Linked DNA regions of Azoarcus sp. CIB. The protein of the gene in region 1 binds, or shares a complex with, the protein of each later gene. Links are inferred from orthologs where the notes say so. Each region holds a gene or a part of one and is shown in the gene's direction. Other genes may lie near its edges.

What was found.
Region 2: the proteins of trxA (region 1) and AzCIB_RS05615 are in contact, whole or in part, in an NMR structure (PDB 2IPA), measured with the Bacillus subtilis proteins. The link is inferred for Azoarcus sp. CIB from one-to-one orthologs.

Annotation. Positions count from the first base shown.
Region 1 is NZ_CP011072.1:3,422,977-3,425,679, forward strand. It holds trxA (thioredoxin TrxA), read left to right. Parts: upstream 1-1,040; coding sequence 1,041-1,367; downstream 1,368-2,703. Other genes in the region: AzCIB_RS15150 (CBS domain-containing protein), read right to left, coding at 1-334; fdxA (ferredoxin FdxA), read right to left, coding at 443-766; rho (transcription termination factor Rho), read left to right, coding at 1,505-2,703. UniProt on the Bacillus subtilis protein: Participates in various redox reactions through the reversible oxidation of its active center dithiol to a disulfide and catalyzes dithiol-disulfide exchange reactions.
Region 2 is NZ_CP011072.1:1,259,265-1,271,525, forward strand. The notes cover bases 4,946-7,870. They hold AzCIB_RS05615 (arsenate reductase ArsC), read left to right. Parts: upstream 4,946-6,130; coding sequence 6,131-6,610; downstream 6,611-7,870. Other genes in these bases: AzCIB_RS05605 (RluA family pseudouridine synthase), read left to right, coding at 5,039-5,683; AzCIB_RS05610 (ArsR/SmtB family transcription factor), read left to right, coding at 5,763-6,134; arsD (arsenite efflux transporter metallochaperone ArsD), read left to right, coding at 6,655-7,014; arsA (arsenical pump-driving ATPase), read left to right, coding at 7,026-7,870. Also shown: LPS export ABC transporter permease LptG, read left to right, coding at 1-719; AzCIB_RS05580 (hypothetical protein), read right to left, coding at 821-1,063; AzCIB_RS05585 (Rrf2 family transcriptional regulator), read left to right, coding at 1,232-1,669; AzCIB_RS05590 (MFS transporter), read right to left, coding at 1,730-2,893; AzCIB_RS05595 (LysR substrate-binding domain-containing protein), read left to right, coding at 3,085-3,984; AzCIB_RS05600 (ABC transporter substrate-binding protein), read right to left, coding at 4,015-4,818; more of arsA, read left to right, coding at 7,871-8,843; arsB (ACR3 family arsenite efflux transporter), read left to right, coding at 8,827-9,933; AzCIB_RS05635 (DUF8371 domain-containing protein), read left to right, coding at 10,466-12,261. UniProt on the Bacillus subtilis protein: Catalyzes the reduction of arsenate [As(V)] to arsenite [As(III)]. In vitro, can dephosphorylate para-nitrophenyl phosphate (pNPP).

The DNA of each region.
Region 1 (2,703 bases):
GTAGCGTCGTCCCGTCCATCACCGGTAGGTAACGCTGACGATGCTCCACCATGAGACGCCGAAGCTCGTCCATTTCCATGTTCGGCGATGCCGCGATGGGACCGGACAACATCGCCTCCTCGATCGCCATCTTCCCCCATTCGGCGCCACCCTTATGCACCGCAACCAACACTTCGCGGAAGGTCAGCATGCCGACCATCTGGCCGTGCGAAAAGACCACGAGCGAACCGACATCCTGCTCGGTCATGATATCGACCGCCTCGGCAAGGCGCTTGTTCGGCGCTATGGTGTAGAGCACCTTGCCCTTAATCGCAAGAATCTCGCTCACCAGCATGCCAATCCCCTTTCCAAATTCATATCAACTGACCCAAGTGCATGATATTGCATAGTCCCGATCAGGAAAAGACCAAGCGAACGCACAATCGAACCGCCGCCGAAGGCCTCAGCGCTCGAGTTCGCCCAGCTTGTCCTTGCGGGCAGCCCACTCGTCAGCATCCGACAGCGGCTCCTTGCGCTCAACAATCGGCTTCCACCCCTTCGCGAGCTCGGCATTGAGGGCGATGAAATGGCGCTGCCCCTCGGGCACGTCGTCCTCGGCGTAAATGGCCTCGACCGGACATTCGGCCACGCACAAGGTGCAGTCGATGCACTCCGTCGGATCGATCACGAGAAAATTCGCCCCCTCGCGGAAGCAGTCCACGGGGCACACATCCACACAGTCCGTGTACTTGCAGCGGATGCAGGCTTCTGTCACTACGTAGGCCATCGTCGTTAACTCCAGTTGGTCAAGTCGGCACGTACCGCCCGCGCGCGTCGGCTTCTTCGACAATATAGCCGAGACCCTCGCCGTTTTGACACAAGGACGGGCAAACCCCGATCGCACAGGCAGCGAAAAAGGGCGAAACGCTTGACGTGCGTGGCAGCTTGGCATAACTTTTCGGGACACTCCGAAGTGGCAGCCCTCTCCTGCCATTGTCCGCCAGGGCCGTACCGGCCCGACTCCCAATCCGAATGACAGCAAGACCTTGATGCGAGGAATCATGAGCGAGCATATCCATTACGTCACCGACGGCAACTTCGAGGCCGAGGTGCTTCAGGCACAAACCCCGGTGCTGGTCGATTACTGGGCCGAATGGTGCGGTCCGTGCAAGATGATCGCCCCGATCCTCGACGACATTGCCAAAGAATATGCAGGCAAGCTCAAGGTCGCCAAACTCAATATCGACGAGAACCAGGAAACGCCGGCAAAATTCGGCATCCGGGGCATCCCGACGCTGATGCTCTTCAAGGGCGGCAATGTCGAAGCGACCAAGGTTGGAGCTCTTTCGAAGTCACAACTGACGGCTTTCATTGACAGCAATCTCTGACCGGGGCTAAAGTCCCGGGCTGCTTGCGCGGCGCCACCGCTCCCGAAGCCGGCCTTCCGGCGCCGCAGCAAGACCTTTCCGCAGCACCCTCCCCTCCATTGGTTTCATCCACCTGCGCCCCGTCGCGCCCTCTCGCCATGCAATTATCGGAGCTCAAGTCTCTCCACGTCAGCCAGCTGCTGGAAATGGCCATCGAAAACGAAATCGATGGCGCCAACCGCTTGCGCAAGCAGGAACTGGTCTTCGCCCTGCTCAAGAACCGCGCAAAAAAAGGCGAGCCGATCTATGGTGATGGCGCACTCGAAGTCCTGCCCGATGGATTCGGTTTCCTGCGCTCACCCGACATCTCGTACCTGGCGGGGACTGACGACATCTACGTGTCACCGTCACAGATCCGCCGCTTCAACCTGCACACGGGTGACACCATCGAGGGCGAGATCCGTACCCCGAAGGATGGCGAGCGCTATTTCGCCTTGGTGAAACTCGACAAGATCAACGGCCAGGCCCCCGAAGCCTGCAAACACAAGATCCTGTTCGAGAACCTCACCCCTCTGCACCCGAACGAGTGCCTCAAGCTCGAGCGTGACATCCGTGGCGAGGAGAACATCACCAGCCGCATCATCGACATGATCGCGCCGATCGGCAAGGGGCAGCGCGGTCTGCTGGTAGCGCCGCCGAAAAGCGGCAAGACCGTGATGCTGCAGCACATTGCCCACGCCATCGCGGCCAACCACCCGGACGTCGCCCTCATTGTCCTTCTGATCGACGAGCGTCCTGAAGAAGTCACCGAAATGCAGCGCTCGGTCAAGGGCGAAGTGGTGGCATCCACCTTCGACGAACCCGCTTCGCGCCATGTGCAGGTCGCCGAGATGGTCATTGAAAAGGCCAAGCGGCTCACCGAACACAAGAAGGATGTCGTAATCCTGCTCGATTCGCTCACGCGCCTCGCGCGGGCCTACAACACCGTGGTGCCGGCCTCCGGCAAGGTGCTGACCGGCGGTGTCGACGCCAACGCCCTGCAGAAGCCCAAGCGCTTCTTCGGCGCAGCGCGGAATATCGAGGAAGGTGGCTCACTGACCATCATCGCGACAGCACTGATCGACACCGGAAGCCGGATGGACGAGGTGATCTATGAGGAATTCAAGGGCACCGGCAACATGGAATTGCATCTCGATCGCCGCATGGCCGAGAAGCGCGTGTATCCGGCCATCAACGTCAACCGCTCCGGGACCCGCCGCGAGGAGCTGCTCATGAAGGCGGACGTGCTGCAGAAAGTTTGGGTATTGCGCAAGCTGCTGTACGGCATGGATGACATCGATGCGATGGAATTCCTGAT
Region 2 (12,261 bases), 2.2 Mb from region 1 along the record:
ATGTTGCTCCGCCGGCCGAGCGGGCCGCACAGCAGTGGCGCCTGACGGCGACCAATTCAACGGTTTCGAGCCAGCTCAGGTCGGGCCTGTGGGTGAAGGACGGGCCGCGCTTCGTTAACGTGCGGACGCTGCAGCCGGACCGCAGCATGGAGAAGGTACGGATCTTCGAGTTCGACGAGCACCATGCGTTGCGGTCGGTGACCGAGGCTGCAACGGGCCGCTACCTGGCCGACGAGAACGGCTGGCGCCTGAACGGCATCCACCAGACGCGCTTCCTCGGCGATCGCACCGAGATCGTGGATCTGGCGGAAATGGACTGGAAATCGGAGCTGACACCGGAAGTGCTGAGCGTGCTGATGGTGCTGCCGGAGCGGATGTCGGTGGCGACGCTGGTGGCCTATGTGAACCACCTGCGCGAGAACCAGCAGAACTCCGACCGCTACGAGATCGCGCTGTGGAAGAAGCTGATCTATCCGTTTGCGGCGCTGGTGATGATGGCGCTTGCGCTGCCGTTCGCGATGAGCCACGAACGCATGGGCGGGGTGAGCGTGAAAGTCTTCCTCGGCGTGATGCTGGGGGTGGGTTTCCACCTGTTGAACGGCCTGTTCTCGAACCTGGGCGTGATCAACAGTTGGCCGCCGGTCCTCGCGGCGGCGACGCCGAGCCTGATGTTCGTCGTGGCGGCCGCCGGGCTGCTGTTCTGGGTCGAGCGGCGCTGAGTCCTGTCGCGGGTGCTCGTCTTGGCACCCGTCCTGGGGGCCGTTTCCTGACGCCCTTACCAGCCGTTCTCGACGGCGATCTGCGCGGGGACCTTCCCCGCTCAGCCGGCAGACATGTTCCCGAGTGCGTGATGCGACGCGAGACGCACGACATATCCGATCTTGAAGAACGCCGCGGACACCGGTAGCACCAGGTGGCCGGTGATCTGCACGCCCATGCCGAAGCGTTCGGCGAAGGGATAGGCGATGAGAGCCGCGGCGATCATGCCGAGGCCGGAAAGAACCATGGTTGCGCGTCCGAGGGTGAGGGTCTGTCGGGCGTTGAGGCGGGCGGGGCGCATCATTTTCCTCCGTGGAACAAGAAGTTGGGTACGGCGGGCGGATTGGAGCGGGTGTCGTTTAAGGGGAATATAAAATGAATGTTTAAAAAGAGTCAACGTAGATGCATCTTTTAGCTGCGTTCCGTATAATGGAATCGATACCGTGGCCCGACGGCCGCTTCAGGAAGCGCCATGCATCTGACCCAGCACACCGATTACGCCTTGCGCGTGTTGATCTACCTCGCCGTAAATGAGGATCGTCTCGTGACGATCGCGGAGGTGTCGGAGCGTTTCGGCATCTCGCGCAGCCATCTGATGAAGATCGCGAACCACCTCGTGCGCGACGGGTTCGTCGAAGGGCTGCGGGGCAAGGGCGGCGGATTGCGGCTCGCGCGTGCGCCGGAGGCCGTCAACGTTGGAGCGGTGGTGCGCAGCATGGAGCGCGGGATGGCGCTGGTCGAATGTTTCGGCACCGGCAGCCAGTGTCTGTTGACCCCCGACTGCAGGCTGAAGGGCGTGCTCGGCCGCGCGTTGGAGGCCTTCCTGCAGACGCTGGACAAGGTGTCGCTGGCCGAGCTGGTCGATGAGCCACAGCGCGAGGTGCTGCACATCCTGCGGCGCAGCGCATGAGGGCTGTGGAGCGCCGCAAGATGTCTGCCCCGGCCTCCGCAGCGAAATTGTCGGGGGGCGTCAGCCGGCCGGAGTGAAGGCTGGTGGCTGGCCGACCGGTACAAGTCTGCGCAACTGCCAGGCGCACAGGAGGGCCAGTGCGGCGCACAGGATCAGGGCGGCCGTCACGCCGGGCCACGCGGCAAATTCCCACGCCAGGCCGGAGAGTGTGCCGATGAGACTCGCGCCGAGGTAATAGCTGCACAGGTAGAGCGCAGTCGCGAGGGCGCGCCGTTCGCCGGATCGGCGTCCGACCCACCCGCTCGCCGTGGTGTGGGCGCCGAAATACCCGAAGGTGAAGACGGCGACGCCGGCGACGATGGCCGCGAGGTGGTCGATGAGGGCGGTCGCGAGGCCCACGCCGCAGGCGAGGATCATGATCCACAGCAGGGCGCGGCGTCCGACGCGGTCGACCAGACGCCCGGTCCACGCCGACGACAGCGTACCGACCATGTATAGCAGGAATACCGCGCCGATGGCGGTCTGGCCCAGCGAGAAGGGCGCAGCGTGGAGACGGAAGCCGAGGTAGTTGTAGAGGCTGGTGAAGGCGCCCATCATCAGGAAGGCGACCGCGAAGAGGCGGCGCAGCCCGCTGTCGGCAAGCAGGGCGGCGATGTCTCCGAGCACCCGTGCGGGCAGGACGGACCGTGCCCGGAAGTGGTGCGATGGCGGCAGGCAGCGCCAGAAGACGAGGGTCGCGACGAGCCCGAGCACGCCGAGCGCCGCCGCGGCGATGCGCCACGAGCTCCAGTCCGTGAGGCCGGCGACGAGGAAGCGCCCGCTCATTCCGCCCAGGGCGTTGCCGGCGATGTAGAGGCCCATCGCGCGGCCCTGCGCGTTCGGTGCGATTTCCTCGCCGAGCCAGGCCATCGCGGACGCCGGCAGGCCGGCGAGGACCGCTCCCATCAGCATCCGCAGGACGAGCAGCTGAGTGAAGTCCGCTGCGACGGCGGTTGCAAACGCGATCACGGTCGCGAGTGCGAGCGAAGCCTTCATCAGACGTTGGCGGCCATAGCGGTCGGACAGCACGCTCGCGGGCAGGAGCATCAGCGCCAGCGCGGCGGTGCCCAGCGAGACGGACAGGCTCGCGGTGGTCGGCGCGACGCCGAAGTCGGCGGCGAGGCGGGGGAGGATGGGTTGCGTCGCATACAGCAGTGCGAAGGTCGCGAAGCCGCCAAAAAACATCGCGAGGTTGGCACGGCGGAAGGCCGGGGTGCCGGCTTCGATCGGGGGGGCGGCGGAGGCGGGGTCTTGCATGGTCGTCCGGTGTGGATTGCGGAGGCGATGGTGTTGCGCTGCGTCAGCGAATCCTAGGTTGCGACCAATGCATACGTCCAATATATTTAAATGGCTCTGGTTATCTGTGGAATATATGAATGGAACTGCGCCACCTTCGCTACTTCGTCGCGGTCGCCGAGGAGCTCAACTTCACGCGGGCAGCCGCGCGCCTGCACATTGGCCAGCCGCCCCTGTCGATGCAGATCCGCGATCTCGAGCAGGAGATCGGCACGTCGCTGTTCGAGCGCAACAAACGGCGTGTCGCGCTGACCGAGGCCGGGCGGCGCTTCCTCGAGCATGCGCGCGAGATCCTCGCACGCGCGCAGGTCGCGACCGAGGACGCCCGCCGTGCCGGCAAAGGTGAGCTGGGGGAATTGAGGGTCGGTTTTACGTCCTCGCTGCCCTACACAACGACACTTTCGGACGTGTTGCACACCTATCGGCAGGACTTTCCGCAGGTCGGCCTGTCCTTGCGCGAGATGTTCACGGGGGCGCAATTCGAGGCCCTGCAGCGCGGCGAGATCGACGTCGGCTTCGTGCGCTACCGCGGCCTGGACGTGCCCGCGGGGATCGTCACGCACGAGATCGGGCGCGACGCCCTGCGGCTGGTCGTCAATGCCGCGCACCCGTTGGCGGGCCGTGCGGAAGTCTCGCTCGCGGAATTCCGCGACGAGGGTTTCATCGCCTATCCGCCCGATATCGGCACGGGGGTGCCGGCGATCGTCGATGACCTGTGCCGCAAGGCGGGTTTCGAGGCGCGCATCGTGCAGCGCGCGCGCGAGGCAACGACGCAGATCGGGTTGGTCGCATCCGGGCTCGGCGTTGCCGTGCTGCCGGCGCCGCTGGAGTGCGTGCGCCTGCCGCGCGTGCGCTACCTGGCGATCGGCGACGAAGGGGCTTACCTGTCGCTTGCGGTCGCGCGTGCGGACCGGCCGCCTGCGCCGGTGCTCGATACCTTCCTCGGCGTGATCGGGCGCATTGCGGTGCGGCCGGTCTGAAAGGCCCGCCGCGGCGAGTAGTGGCCGCGCCTACTCCTTCAGGCCGCTCGCCCAGTCTGCGAACAGGCGGGCGAGGGCGGGCAGCCCCTCGCGGATCGCGACCGGGCCCGGCGCGAGGATGATCGCGGACTTGATCTCGTGGATCTGCCCGTTGCGTGCGGCGGGCACGTCCTGCCATCCCGCCCGCGCGGCGACCTTTTCGGGCCGGAAGCGCTTGCCGCACCACGAGCCGATGACGATGTCCGGTTGCCGGCGCGCGGCTTCGAGCGGGTCGGCGAGGCAGCGGTCCTTTGCCGACGGGCGGCTGGCGAGTTCGGCGAAGACGTCTTCGCCGCCCGCGATCCCGATTAGCTCGGACACCCAGCGGATGCCCGAAATCGCCGGTTCGTCCCATTCCTCGAAATAGACGCGCGGACGCCGCGGAAGCCGCGCGGCGGCGGCACGCGTGGCGTCGATCAGCTGTTCCAGTTCGCCGACCAGCGCCTGCGCGCGGGGCTCGGCGCCGACGAGGCGGCCGACCGTTTCGATCATCGCGAGGATGTCTTCGACGCTGCGCTGGTTGAAGACATGCACGGCGACGCCGGCCTTGACGAGATCGCGGGCGATGTCGGCCTGAAGGTCGCAGAAGCACAGCACGAGGTCCGGTTCGACGGCGAGGATGCGGTCGAGGTCGCCGGTGCTGAAGGCGAAGACCTTCGGCTTGTCCTTGCGGGCCTGCGGCGGGATGACCGTGTAGCCGGAAATGCCGACGATGCGGTCCTGTTCGCCGAGGGCGTAGAGGACTTCCACGGTTTCGGTGCTGAGGCAGACGATGCGTCGGGGCAGTCGGGACATGGCGGTTCGATGTGGTGTGAGGACGGCCATTTTGCCGTCAAAGTCGCCGGAAGCCGAAGGCGGATGCGCGCCCGGGTTTGCCGGGGGGAGGGAATCCTGCTAAAAGGCGCGGTCCGGTGGCGGACGGCGGACCTCGGTCGGACGATGTCCGGTTTGGTGCCGCCTCCGCCTTCCCGGTCATTCTTCCCGATCCCTGCCATCGCCGAGCGCTACCGTACCCGTGCCGCATCTTGCTCCTGCCATCGTCCATGCGGACGACGCCATCGTCGTCGCCGACAAACCCTCCGGTCTCCTGTCGCAGCCTGCGCGCGGCGAGGAGCGGCAGGATTGTCTCGAGCTGCGCGTGCAGGCGCAGTACCCTGACGCGCTCCTCGTGCATCGGCTCGACATGGCCACATCGGGACTGATCCTGCTCGCGCGCGGGCCCGAGATGCTGCGGCGGATGAATCATGCGTTCGCGCAGCGCACGGTCGGCAAGCGCTACGTTGCGGTCGTGCACGGCCTCGTCGCGGGCGACAGCGGGGAAATCGATCTGCCGCTGGCGGCCGATCCGGACAACAACCCGCGCCAGAGGGTGGACCGCGAGCGCGGGCGGCGGGCGCTGACGCGGTTTTGCGTCGTCGAACGCCGTGGCGAAGGCGAGGGAGCGGTGTCGCGCGTCGAACTGGAGCCGGTGACGGGGCGCACCCATCAGCTGCGCGTGCACCTGATGTCGCTGGGGCATCCGATTCTTGGCGACGTGCTGTATGCGCCGCCACAGAGCGCGCAGCATCACGCGCGCCTGCACCTGCATGCCGCGGCGATCGCCTTCATTCATCCGGAGCGGCGCATCGCGATGACCTTCGAGAGCGTCGTGCCGTTCTGACCCGCCGCGCCGTGACGGCATTGACGCACGCGGCCGCGTTTCGTTACGATATTTCAACAAATTTGGAAATGTGGAAGCAATGGACGAAAAAGCGGCCGTGGCCGTATTCGAGTGCCTCTCCTCGGGCGTGCGGCTCGGCGTCTTCCGGCTGCTCGTGAAGGCGGAGCCGGCGGGCATCGTTGCCGGGGACATCGCCACCGCGCTCGACATCGCGCCGAGCAGCCTGTCTTTCCACTTGCGCACGATGACGCAGGCGGGACTCTTGCGCGTGGAGCAGGAGGGGCGATTCCTGCGCTATCGGGCGAATCTCGCGCTGATGACCGAGGTCGTCGGCTTCCTCACCGAAAACTGCTGCAGCGGGGTGCCCGGCGGCTGCCGGGATGGGGACATCCTGTCCGGAGGGATTCCCGGCTGCGGCTCTTCCAACCCTGCGCGGGAATCGAAAGCATGAATGTGTTGTTCCTGTGTACCGGCAACTCGTGCCGGTCCATCCTTGCCGAGGCGACCTTCAACGCCCTGGCGCCTGCGGGTATGCGGGCGATGAGCGCCGGCAGCCAGCCTGCGGGCTATGTGCACCCGCGCTCGCTGGCGCTGCTGGCGCGCGAGGGCTTCCCGACCGAGGGGCTGTGCAGCAAGTCGTGGAGCGATCTGCCGCGGGTGCCCGACCTGATCGTCACGGTGTGCGGCAGCGCCGCCGGCGAGACCTGTCCGGTGGTGCTCGGCAAGGTGCCGCGCACCCATTGGGGCGTCGACGATCCGGCGAAGGCGACCGGTACCGATGCGGAGATCGACGCGGCGTTCGCGCTTGCCTACCGCGTGTTGCGGGCGCGTATCGAGGCATTCCTCGCCTTGCCCGGCGATCTCGCCCGGCGCGACCCCGCTGCGTTCCAGGCGGCGGTCGACCGCATCGGCAAGCTGTCGGCCTGAATTCTCCTTCTTCCTCTTCCAATTCCTCTACCGAGACCACCATCATGAAATCGATCCAGATCTTCGATCCTGCCCTGTGCTGCAGTTCCGGCGTGTGCGGTGTCGATGTCGACCAGCAGCTTGTCACCTTCGCCGCCGACGTCGAGTGGGCGAAGCAGCAGGGCGTCGCGCTCGAACGCTTCAACCTCGCGCAGCAGCCGCTGGCGTTTGCGCAGAACGCGGTGGTGAAGGGCTTCCTCGAGCGTTCGGGCGCCGAGTCGCTGCCGCTGATCCTGATCGACGGGGAGTTCGCGCTGGCGGGGCGTTATCCGACGCGCGACGAGCTCGCCCGCTGGGCCGGCGTGAAGGCCGAGCCGGCCGGGAAGTCTGCCGGCGGGTGCTGCAGCGGCGGCCGCTGCTGCTGAGCGGGACGGCGATGCGCTTCCTCGACCAGCCGCCGCGCTACCTGTTCTTCACCGGCAAGGGCGGGGTCGGCAAGACCTCGCTCGCCTGCGCCACTGCAATCCATCTTGCCGGACTTGGCCGCAAGGTGCTGTTGGTGAGCACCGATCCGGCCTCGAACGTCGGCCAGGTCTTCGGGCAGGAGATCGGCAACGTGCTGACGCCGATCGCCGCCGTGCCCCATCTCACCGCGCTGGAAATCGATCCGCAGGCCGCCGCGCAGGCCTACCGCGACCGCATCGTCGGCCCGGTGCGCGGCGTGCTGCCGGACGACGTCGTGCGCGGCATCGAGGAGCAGCTTTCGGGCGCGTGCACGACCGAGATTGCCGCCTTCGACGAATTCACCGGGCTACTGACCGATTCGCAGCTCACGACCGGTTTCGAGCATGTGGTGTTCGACACCGCGCCGACCGGCCACACGATCCGCCTGCTGCAGCTGCCTGCCGCGTGGTCGGGATTTCTCGCGAACAACACCGAAGGGGCGTCCTGCCTCGGTCCGCTGGCCGGGTTGCAGAAGCAGCGCGAGCAATATTCGTCCGCCGTCGCGGCGCTTGCGGACGCCGCGCGCACGCGGCTGGTGCTGGTCGCACGCGCCCAGGCCTCGACGCTGCGCGAAGTGGCGCGCACGCATGCCGAGCTGGCCGCCATCGGACTCAGCCGCCAGTTCCTGGTCATCAATGGCGTCCTGTCCGACGACGAGGCCGCGCGCGCGGACGGACTGGCCGCGGCGGTGCTGCGTCGCGAGCGGGATGCGCTCGCCGCGCTGCCCGAGCCGCTGCGCGGGCTGCCGACCGACTACGTGCCGTTGATGCCCTTCAACCTCGTCGGGCTGGCGGCATTGCGTAGCCTGCTGGGCGTGACCGGTGCGCAGGCCTGCGACTCGCCGGGTGACGAGCGGTCACCGGCGGCGCACGGGTTGCCGAATCTCGCGGGCCTCGTCGACGGCATCGCCGCGGAAGGCCATGGGCTGGTGATGCTGATGGGGAAGGGCGGGGTCGGAAAGACCACGCTCGCCGCCGCGATCGCGGTCGAACTCGCGCACCGCGGCTTTCCGGTACATCTGACAACCTCCGACCCCGCCGCGCACCTCGCGGAGACGCTCGAGGGTTCGTTGGGGAACCTCATCGTCAGCCGTATCGACCCGCAGGTCGAGACGGAGCGCTATCGCCGGCATGTGCTGGAGACGAGCGGCAAGGATCTGGATGCGCACGGACGCGCGATGCTCGAGGAGGACCTGCGTTCGCCCTGCACCGAGGAGATCGCCGTCTTCCAGGCCTTCTCGCGCGTGATCCGCGAAGCGGGGAACAGGTTCGTCGTGATGGATACGGCCCCCACCGGGCACACGCTGCTGCTGCTCGATGCCACCGGCGCGTATCACAAGGAGATCGCGCGCCACATGGACAAGAGCGGCATCACGCACTTCACGACGCCCATGATGCAGCTGCAGGATCCGCAGCAGACCAAGGTGCTGATCGTGACGCTCGCCGAGACCACGCCGGTGCTGGAGGCCGCGAACCTGCAGGCCGACCTGCGTCGCGCGGGCATCGAGCCGTGGGCGTGGATCATCAACAACAGCCTTGCCGCTGCGCGAACCGACGCACCCGTGCTGCGCCGGCGCGCCGCGCAGGAGTGGCCGCAGATCGAGGCCGTGCGGGAGCACCACGCCAGGCGCGTCGCGCTGGTGCCGGTGCAGGCGGACGAGCCGGTGGGCGTACCGCGCCTGCTGGTGCTGGCCGAAGGGGGCGCCGGCAAACAAACAAAAATGGAAGGAAACGATGTCCGTACAGTGTGAAGTCACGGGAAAGCGCGCCGCGCCGGCGCCGATGAGCGTCTTCGAGCGCTATCTCACCGTCTGGGTGTTCCTGTGCATCGTCGCCGGCATCGCGTTCGGCCAGATGGCGCCGGCGCTGTTCCAGGCCATCGGGCGGATGGAGGTCGCGCAGGTGAACCTGCCGGTCGGGGTGCTGATCTGGGTGATGATCATCCCGATGCTGATGAAGGTCGATTTCGGCGCCCTGCACGAGATCCGCGGCCACATGCGCGGCATCGGCGTGACGCTGGTGGTGAACTGGCTGGTGAAGCCGTTCTCGATGGCGCTGCTGGGGTGGTTTTTCATCCGTCACCTGTTCGCGCCCTGGCTGCCCGCCGAGCAGATCGACAGCTACGTCGCGGGCCTGATCCTGCTCGCCGCTGCGCCATGCACGGCGATGGTGTTCGTGTGGAGCCGGCTCACCAACGGCGACCCGATCTTCACGCTGTCCCAGGTCGCGCTCAACGACGCGATCATGGTGGTCGCATTCGCCCCCATCGTTGCCGTGCTGCTGGGTATGTCGGCGATCATCGTGCCGTGGGACACGCTGTTCACGTCGGTCGTGCTGTACATCGTGATTCCCGTCGCGCTCGCGCAGGTCGCGCGTAAGGCGCTGCTGGCGCGCGGGCAGGCGGCCTTCGACGCGGCGATGGAGCGCATCGGCCCGTGGTCGATCAGTGCGCTGCTGGTGACGCTGGTGCTGCTCTTCGCCTTCCAGGGCGAGGCGATCCTCGCGCAGCCGCTGGTGATCGCGTTGCTGGCGGTGCCGATCCTGATCCAGGTGTTCTTCAATTCCTCGCTCGCCTACCTGCTCAACCGCGCGGTGGGGGAGAAACACAGCGTTGCCTGCCCCTCCGCGCTGATCGGCGCGTCGAACTTCTTCGAACTCGCGGTGGCCGCAGCGATCAGCCTGTTCGGCTTCGAGTCCGGTGCGGCGCTGGCGACGGTCGTGGGCGTGCTGATCGAGGTGCCGGTGATGCTGCTGGTCGTGCGCGTCGTCAATGCCAGCAAGGGGTGGTACGAGGCGGGCGCAGCGGCCCCGGCGGCGGCAGGCCGTCGCGGCGGCGCCTGACCCGGACGAGGGCGCATGCGCTGTTCGCCTGCAAATTGGCCGAGGCGGACTCCGGGTTGATCGCAGGATAGGTATGGCGGCAGGTCGGTTGGAACGGCCAATGAGACGACGAACCGTGACTGGCAGGGTCCGGCTATCAAGCGACGTAGCGACTGAGAAATTTCGCCCACCGCGATCGGCGGGTAACCGATCTTGGACCGGTCGGCTGTCTGTCGTCGAACTCGGACAAGTCCTCGGCCTCAACGGTCATTGGGCTGCTGCTCGGCCAACGGCCGCAATGAATCCGCGATCGGTCATCTGCCGCAGAGCAGGAAACCGTCGCTAATGACAGCTTTCAAGTTCACCATATAGCCGAACCCGCCCTAAAGCGGACATGACGCGCAGCGAACGCTCCGCAAGCGGTCCCGGTGTCGGTTTTACCATTGGAACTCGGTGAGCAATGAATCCCGAGAGATAAAGGACGCAGATGCTGCTAGTCCCGCGTACATGCGTGCGCCAATCCGACGTCAAAGGTGAGACGATTGTAGAGCCAATGCCGCTGAGCGACACGCGAGACTTGACGGCATACGTGTTGCTCGGCGATCCCGGCTTGGGCAAGAGCGAGGCGTTCCGGCAGGAAGCCGATGCTGGCGGGGGCCATCGCATCAGCTCGGGCGATTTTTTGGCGCTGGATCATCCTGAACTGAAGGACTCGCCGCTACCCGTGTTCATCGACGGCCTTGACGAAACGCGGGCGGGCACAGTGGACGGCAGGGTTCCGCTGGACAACATCCGCAAGAAGCTGCAGCTGCTGGGATGCCGCAGCTTCCGCCTCTCGTGCCGCGCTGCCGACTGGCTGGGGAACCCGGACGCGACCAAGCTGCAGTCCCTACTACCCGCGAGCAAACAGGTCCAAGTTTTCACCTTGCAGCCACTGACGTCGGCCGACGTCGCCGCCATCCTTCCGACTAACCACGGAATCACCGATCCGCAGGCCTTCATCAACTCGGCCGAACAACATGGACTGACCGATCTTCTGTTCAACCCGCAGACCCTGGGCATGCTCGCTAAGGCGGTCGGTCCGGACAACCGCTGGCCGGAGACTCGACCGGCTGTTTACGAAATGGCCTGCGAGCGGCTGGTGCAGGAGCACAACGAGGAGCACGTCGCCGCCACTCGCAAAACCGCGCCGGATCAAGGCGCGCTTCAACGGGCTGCCGCCTACCTCTGTGCCATCCAACTGATCGCAGACCTCGCCGGCTTCACGCACCTGCCGAACCATCCGGACCGGGTGCTCAGACTGAACGCCGTGCCCAATCCCGAAGGACTGCCGCTGGACGAAGCATTGGCCAGCCGCCTGTTCAAGTCGATAGGGCGCGATGTGTTCACCGCTGTGCACCGGACCGTGGCCGAATTCCTTGCCGCCCGCTGCCTGGCCGATCGCCTCGACGGGAAGCTCACGCTACGGCGTGTGCTCGCGCTGATCTGCGGCTCAGACGGCGGGGTTGTCAGCAGCATGCGCGGCCTGGCCGGTTGGCTGGCATCAATGTCCCCCGCGGCGCGGATCCCTCTCGCCCGGCTCGATTCGCTTGGCGTCCTCCTGTACGGGGACGCGGAGGGTTTCTCGATCGCGGAAAAGTCGGCGTTGATGGAGCGGCTCGGCGGCGACATCGCGGTTTCAGCGTCGTTCCGCTGGTACGAATGGGGCGGCCGGCCGTTTGCGGCGTTGGTGACGCCGGAGATGGGTTCGGTGGTCAGCCAGAGGATGGCCGCCGCCGACCGCTCGGAGAACGGTCAACTCCTCGTGCTTGCCCTGCTCGAAGGACTGCTCGACGCGCCACCGGACACCGGACTGACGCCTCTCCTGCTGTCCATGGTCCGGGATGCGTCCCGGTGGCCAGCCGTGCGCGGGCGGGCCTTGAAAATCTATCGACGTTGGGTTGGCGTGAACGATCCTTCCCTGCGCACCTTGCTGGACGATATCGGCACCGGCGCGGTGACGGACAGCGACGACGAATTGCTTGGAGCACTGCTCAAGGCGATGTACCCGCGAGCGCTTCCGTCCGCTGATCTCCCAGCATTCCTTCATCCGCCGAAACGGGAAAACCTCATCGGCAATTACACGATGTTCTGGCGGCGCGACCTGGATCGGATCGACGCCGCGGAGGCTCCAGGCTTGCTGGACGCGTTCGCCGCGCGTACAGACCTACGCAAAGGAGCCCGCCTGCGTGAGTACGCCAAGGCCGTCGGCAGCGTGCTGGCCCGCGTGCTGAAGGAAAGCGGTGACAAAACTCCCGACGATCGATTGCTGAACTGGCTTGACGCCACTTGCGGCAAGCACGCGGAGAG